2 regions of the Peribacillus sp. B2I2 genome follow, and region 2 is predicted to be linked to the other one. Evidence: a T-box and tRNA genes for the amino acid it is inferred to sense, from the RefSeq annotation. Region 2 holds a T-box; the other holds one or more tRNA genes.
The links. A T-box is a leader RNA that pairs with one kind of tRNA and senses whether it is charged. The one in region 2 lies ahead of glyQ (glycine--tRNA ligase subunit alpha), so its partner is inferred to be a tRNA-Gly.
Positions count from the first base shown of each region.

Region 1: it has a tRNA-Gly gene. The T-box ahead of glyQ (glycine--tRNA ligase subunit alpha) is inferred to sense a tRNA for this amino acid. The anticodon was not compared.

Region 1 is NZ_JBGCCB010000001.1:903,427-906,849, forward strand. It holds gene ABIE66_RS04585 (NADP-dependent oxidoreductase) at 1-973, shown strand, start outside; gene ABIE66_RS04590 (YbjN domain-containing protein) at 1,433-1,846, shown strand; tRNA gene ABIE66_RS04595 (tRNA-Gly) at 2,031-2,104, shown strand; gene ABIE66_RS04600 (SAM-dependent methyltransferase) at 2,532-3,002, shown strand; gene ABIE66_RS04605 (B3/B4 domain-containing protein) at 3,250-3,423, opposite strand, start outside.
Region 2 is NZ_JBGCCB010000001.1:3,726,184-3,729,606, reverse strand. It holds gene era (GTPase Era) at 1-210, shown strand, start outside; gene ABIE66_RS18405 (YqzL family protein) at 310-453, shown strand; gene recO (DNA repair protein RecO) at 487-1,239, shown strand; T-box leader at 1,298-1,474, shown strand; gene glyQ (glycine--tRNA ligase subunit alpha) at 1,575-2,471, shown strand; gene glyS (glycine--tRNA ligase subunit beta) at 2,458-3,423, shown strand, end outside.

The DNA of each region.
Region 1 (3,423 bases), 2.8 Mb from region 2:
TTCGAAAGGGGATTTTAACTTTGTTGAGAGTGAAGTTCCCAAACCAAAAGATAATGAGATTTTAGTACGGACGCTATATTTATCCGTCGATCCATACATGCGTGGAAGAATGCAGGAGACCAAATCATATATTGCTCCATTTGAATTGAATAAGGTCATCACGGGTGGCGTTGTTGCTGAAGTTGTAGAGTCCAAATCGAATTCCTTCAAACAAGGGGATGTCGTTGTTGGGAATATCGACTGGGCCGAATATACAGTTGTCACTGAAAAGGAAATCCGCGTGATTGATCCCAAGGTGGCTCCGGTCACAACTCATTTAGGGATTCTTGGAATGACCGGTTTAACAGCTTACTTTGGATTGCTTGATATCGGTAAGCCACAAGAAGGTGAAACTGTAGTGGTTTCCGGGGCAGCTGGTGCTGTTGGTTCAGTAGTTGGACAAATCGCTAAGATTAAAGGTGCGAAAGTTGTTGGCATCGCAGGCTCAGATGAAAAACTTGAGTACTTAACGAAAGAGCTCGGATTTGATAGTGCCGTAAATTATAAAAAGGATAGTTTTACGGCAGATTTAGCTAATGCTGTTCCTGATGGAGTCGATGTTTATTTCGATAATGTAGGCGGCGAGGTGTCCGATGCTGTTTTCACATTATTGAATCCGAATGCCCGAATTCCATTATGCGGAGCGATCTCCTCGTATAATGCAGAAGGAAAAGATCTAGGACCGCGCCTGCAATCGGCGATGATCAAAACGAGTGCACTTATGAAAGGCTTCACATTTGGAAATTATGCCGATAGATTCCAAGAGGGTGCGACGGATTTAGGAAAATGGCTCCAAGAAGGAAAGCTGAAGTATGAGGAAACGATTATTGAAGGGTTTGAAAACGTACCAGATGCATTTTTAGGTTTATTTAAAGGAACGAACCTCGGTAAACAGCTTGTGAAAGTAGCGGAACCTGAATTCGCTAAACTATAAGTTTTATGGAAATACGGCAGAGGCAGGCCTTTGTTGTGATTTTTAAGCAGCTTATAATAAAAGCGGCCTTTTTTCGATATTCAATCGGGGAAAGGCCGTTTTCCTTTTCAAGTTAAAGATATAATGCCGGGTTGAGTTTCTCTGATCGGCCAGTACCTTAAGAGGGGGAGCTCGCTCAATTGCAGTAAGTTTTTGAAACCATGGCGATAACGGCAGATATAGGTCGATCAAAGAATCTCTTGAAATATCCAGGGGATTTTGGATTTTCAGAAAGCATTTTTAGCGGAGAAGCATATGGCATCAATCTTATCTATTCGAGGAGCCCTTTTTTGAACCATTCGTTAAATGGAGTGGTTCACTCTTGTATGAAAAGGATGAAATTGGAATGTTTGTAGAAAACTCTGTAAAAATGGCAATTTTCATTATAAAATGTAAATACATAGAGAAAGGTGATGAACCATGTCAAACGTTGCTAAATTTCGTGATTTTTTAACCAGTGAGAAAATCTATATGAATGAGTTGAATGAAGATGGCACCACCTTTTTTAGAGCTGAGCAAAAGTTAAAGGACGGGTGGAAGGTCCTTTTAGTATTTGCATTCAATGAAGATGAAAATGTGGCGGACTTATTTTGCTTTAATGTCGCCGAGTTGAAGAATCCTGATAAGAAGCAGGATGTACATACACTGTTGAATGAATATAATGCTAATTTTAGGTATTCAAAGCTTTATGAAGAAAATGGGACGATTTCCATTAGGTATTCATACTCCATCGAGGGGGATATCGTACCGGATCTCGCGTTCAGGAAGTTAATCATGCTGCTTGAGACGGCACAGCAGGTTTATCCGCGGTTAATGGAAGTCATATGGTCATAACATAATATAGGATGAAAAAGTTCTCTGAATCAGGGGACTTTTTAACATCTTTACTAAAGTGAATGAATATATTATCGTTACAATCCATTAATTTATATTTTTTTAAAAAGAACTATTGCATTTTTTCACATTAAACTATATAATTAATTTTGTTGGTAATTCGACAAAGTTCTACAAGGATTTTGCGGGTGTAGTTTAGTGGTAAAACCTCAGCCTTCCAAGCTGATGATGAGGGTTCGATTCCCTTCACCCGCTCCAATACATACTCATAACGTAGGGTTTCGTTACCTGGAGAACGAAGCTTTGCGTTTAAATATTATAACTAGGATTCTACTGTTTACAGTGGAATTTTTTTATTGTCCAAAATTACCTGTATCCAGAAGGGTGGCTATTTTGATGCAGCACACTCTTGTTCAAAGTGATTAACTACGGTAGTAGAATCAGTTTGAACAAGAGTGTGCTTTTTTTGTCCAAATAAACGTTTATTGAGACGGTGCTTCATTGAATAAAAGGTATTTAAGGGAATATTTGTAATGCGATTACCCAATCTTGTAGTATTGATAATGAGAGTAAATATATTTCATGTTTTCGCGTAAATCCTGATCCTTTAATGGTTAGAGGAGAATTTCGGGAAGTTTGTTCAATGGATCCATTTTGAATTGTGAATATGGAGGGGGAAGCGAAAATGTCACTACTTTTAGAACCAATAGGTTTAATCCAAAATAATAGAGTTAATTTGGAAGATGATTATTGGGGAGAAGTAATTTCCGAGATAATTATGGATGGATCCAAATTCAAAGAAGATTGCCTGTTTGGATTAGAACAATTTTCACATATTGAAGTCATATTTTATATGAATAAAGTGGAACCTGACAAAATTCAGTTCAATGCTAGGCATCCAAGAAATCGAACTGATTGGCCAAAGGTAGGTATCTTTTCTCAAAGGGCCAAAGCAAGGCCAAATCAGCTTGGTGTATCAAGATGTGAATTGTTAAAAGTAGAGGGTCTAAAGATAACTGTGAGGGCTTTGGATGCCATTGATGGAACGCCAGTATTGGATATTAAACCTTATATGTCTGAATTTGGCCCGATTGGCCAAGTGAAACAACCCAATTGGTCAAAAGAGGTAATGAAAAACTATTATAGTAATGGTTAACAAAATGAGCAGCAATAAAAAAATCGTGCATATTTTTTTATTGCTGCTCATTTTTTCTTATTTGGTAATGGTATGAAATTAATTTCAAGTAGCTATTTCAATCATTCTTATATGCTCTTCCATTCAGGAATCATAATACTCCTTTTTCGGGGACGAGAGGGTTAATAAAAGGATACTAGCTAGTTCCTTGGAATTATGAAAAGACCCCTTCCGATTGTGGAAAGGGTTTATTTCCGTTCAATTTTGATTATCCTTCTACAATCGAGTAAGTCCCTTCACCACCGTGGATTTCAAGGAACATGTCCATCAAAGATTTCGTTAGCTGATGGGCTTCAGTGATTGGAGTCTTGGGTTGTAAATAAATGATTTGGATGGCCCTTTTCGTCTCTTCGGTGACTTTCGTTCGTTCTGAATCAACGTA
Region 2 (3,423 bases):
ACGATCGTTGTCGAACGTGATTCACAAAAAGGCATCGTCATCGGAAAGCAAGGGAAAATGCTTAAAGAAGTCGGCAGCCGTGCCAGAGTGGACATCGAAAACTTATTGGGCTCGAAAGTTTTCTTGGAACTGTGGGTAAAGGTACAGAAGGATTGGCGTAACAAAGCCAGCCAGCTTCGAGATTATGGTTTCAATGAGAGTGAGTATTAATTAACAAAATTTACGCGTCATGAAAGTTTGGAAAACGGTCAAGCTAATCATATGGTCGGATATTCATATTGCTAGTTAAAAATGAAAGGTGGGCTTTATATGTTGGATTTTACCTGGGAATTATTTAGTGAAACAGGTAATGTGGACACCTATTTGCTGTTTAAGGAGATAGAAGTCGAGAGACAGGAAAGACACTTGGTATTGAATGATGAGCTAGCAGAAATTGATTTTCCTGTTTCATAGGTTAGTCTTGGCGAGCATGGGTGGTGTCTTGGTATGCTCCAAAAATGTGAGGGCATTGTCATAAGGCGAACTGCATATGGAGAAAATAACAAAATCATTACTATATATACCCGTGAGCTAGGAAAAATTGGCGTTATGGCGAGGGGAGCCAGTAAACCTAACAGCAGGCTTTCTGCCGTCACACAGCTTTTTTGCTCCGGGTATTTTCTTATAACCACATCAACCGGACTCGGAAGTCTTCAGCAAGGCGAAATGGTCGATTCACTCCGTTTCATTAGGGAGGATCTTTTTGCCACTGCTTATGCCTCGTATATTGTTGAATTGCTTGATAAAAGCGTCGAGGATAAGAAACCGAATCCATATTTGTATGAATTGCTTTCGCAAACCTTGCATTACATAAACGAGGAATATGACGCAGAGGTTTTGAAATTCATTTTTGAAATGAAGATGCTGCCCGTCAATGGGATTAACCCAGTGCTGAATCAGTGTGCTGTATGTGGTGAAACGGAAGGGGAATTCTCCTTTTCGCTTCGGGAAGCGGGCTTTATCTGTCACCGCTGTCTAGGGAAAGACCCTTATCATTATAAAATTTCACCTGCAGCCGTCAAATTGCTGCGGATCTTTTATTATTTCGATTTATCAAGGCTCGGAAACATTTCCGTCAAGCCTGAAACGAAAAAAGAACTGCAGAAAATCATCGATGCTTATTATGAGGAATATTCTGGTCTGCATTTGAAATCAAAAAAGTTCCTGAAACAGATTGATACGATGAAAGATATGTTTTAGGATCTGACCTATTGACATTCCATGCTAGTTTGTATAAAATTCTAATCATCAAATTAAGAAGATTGCGTTGATGGAAAAGAGTATCTGTCATTCTCCATAAAAAGCGAACCCGGGACGGTGGAAGCCGGGATATGGATTTACAGGGAAGGGCGTTTCCGGAGCATGTTGCTTTGAAAAGAGGCCGTTTTATAAACGGCAATTAGGGTGGAACCGCGGGTATACTCTCGTCCCTATGCATTTCGCATAGGGACGGGAGTTTTTTGTTTGCCGAAATGTGAATGGGTTCCGAACCTTTAATTTTCAAAGAGCCGTTTTAAATAACCTGGAGGTGTACGATGAATATTCAAAATATGATTTTAACGTTACAAAAGCATTGGTCTGAACAAGGCTGTATATTAATGAATGCTTATGATGTCGAGAAAGGGGCAGGAACGATGAGCCCATACACGTTCCTGAGAGCCATTGGACCTGAGCCATGGAGCGTTGCTTACGTTGAGCCATCCCGCCGTCCGGCTGACGGTCGTTATGGTGAGAATCCTAATCGACTGTATCAGCATCATCAGTTCCAAGTGATCATGAAACCCTCGCCTGACAATATCCAAGAGTTATATTTGGATTCCCTGCGTGCATTGGGGATTAATCCGCTTGAGCATGATATTCGCTTTGTGGAGGACAATTGGGAAAACCCATCACTAGGGTGTGCTGGTCTTGGTTGGGAAGTTTGGCTAGATGGAATGGAAATTACGCAATTTACATATTTCCAACAAGTGGGTGGCCTTGAATGTAAACCGGTTTCCGTGGAAATTACATACGGGATCGAACGTCTCGCCTCTTACATTCAAGATAAGGAAAACGTATTTGACCTAGAATGGACAGAAGGATTCACAGTTCGGGATATATTTGGACAGCCGGAATACGAACACTCAAAATATACATTTGAAACCTCCGACCTTGATATGCTGTTTCAACTTTTCACGATGTATGAAAAGGAAGCGCATCGCCAAATGGAAGAAGGGCTTGTACATCCTGCATATGATTATGTTTTGAAATGTTCACATACATTCAACCTTTTGGATGCGAAAGGTGCCATCTCGGTGACGGAAAGAACTGGATATATTGCCCGGTGCCGTAACCTAGCGCGTAAGGTTGCCAAAACCTTCTATGAAGAGCGGGAAAAATTAGGCTTCCCGATTCTTAAAGTGAAAGGGGAGAATACAAATGAGCAAGCGTGATTTGTTATTGGAAATTGGATTGGAAGAGCTGCCAGCCCGTTTTGTGACAGCATCCATGAAACAGTTGTCAGATAAAGTGCAGCAATGGCTAACGGAAAAAGCGATTGATTTCGGAACGGTTGAAGCCTTTTCCACACCAAGACGTTTGGCTATATTGGTGAAAGACGTGGAAGAATCACAAAAGGATATCGAAGAAGAAGCAAAAGGACCGGCTAAGAAAATCGCTGTGGACAGCGAAGGTAACTGGTCTAAAGCCGCATTGGGATTCGTCAGGGGCCAAGGCATGACTTCAGAGGATATTTATTTTAAAGAACTCAAGGGTGTGGAATATGCCCATGTGAATAAATTCATAAAAGGACAGCAGACTGTTCAGCTTTTATCCGAGCTGCAGGAAATCATCAGTGGTATGACGTTCCCGAAAAATATGCGCTGGGCCAATCAAGAGCTCCGCTTCGTCCGTCCGATTAAATGGCTGATTGCCTTATTCGGGAATGACGTAGTGCCATTTAGCATCGCTGATGTGGAAACGGGCCGTGAAACAAAGGGACACCGTTTCTTGGGCGATAGCTCAATCATCGAGCAGCCGGATCAGTACGAAGAAACGTTAAAAGAACAATTTGTAATGGCGGATCCAGATAAACGCCGACAAGTTATTTTAGATCAGATTAAAGGGCTTGAGCAGGAAAAGGGCTGGATCATCCCAGTCGATGAAGAACTGCTTGAAGAAGTGAATAATTTGGTAGAGTATCCAACGGTGTTATTTGGACAATTTGAGGAAGAATTCCTTGAGCTTCCAGCAGAGGTATTAATCACATCAATGAAGGAACACCAACGTTATTTCCCTGTTAAAGATCAGGACGGGAAGCTGCTTGCTTTCTTTGTAACCGTACGTAACGGAGACGATCGCCATTTGGATAAGGTTTCTAAAGGAAATGAAAAAGTCTTGCGAGCC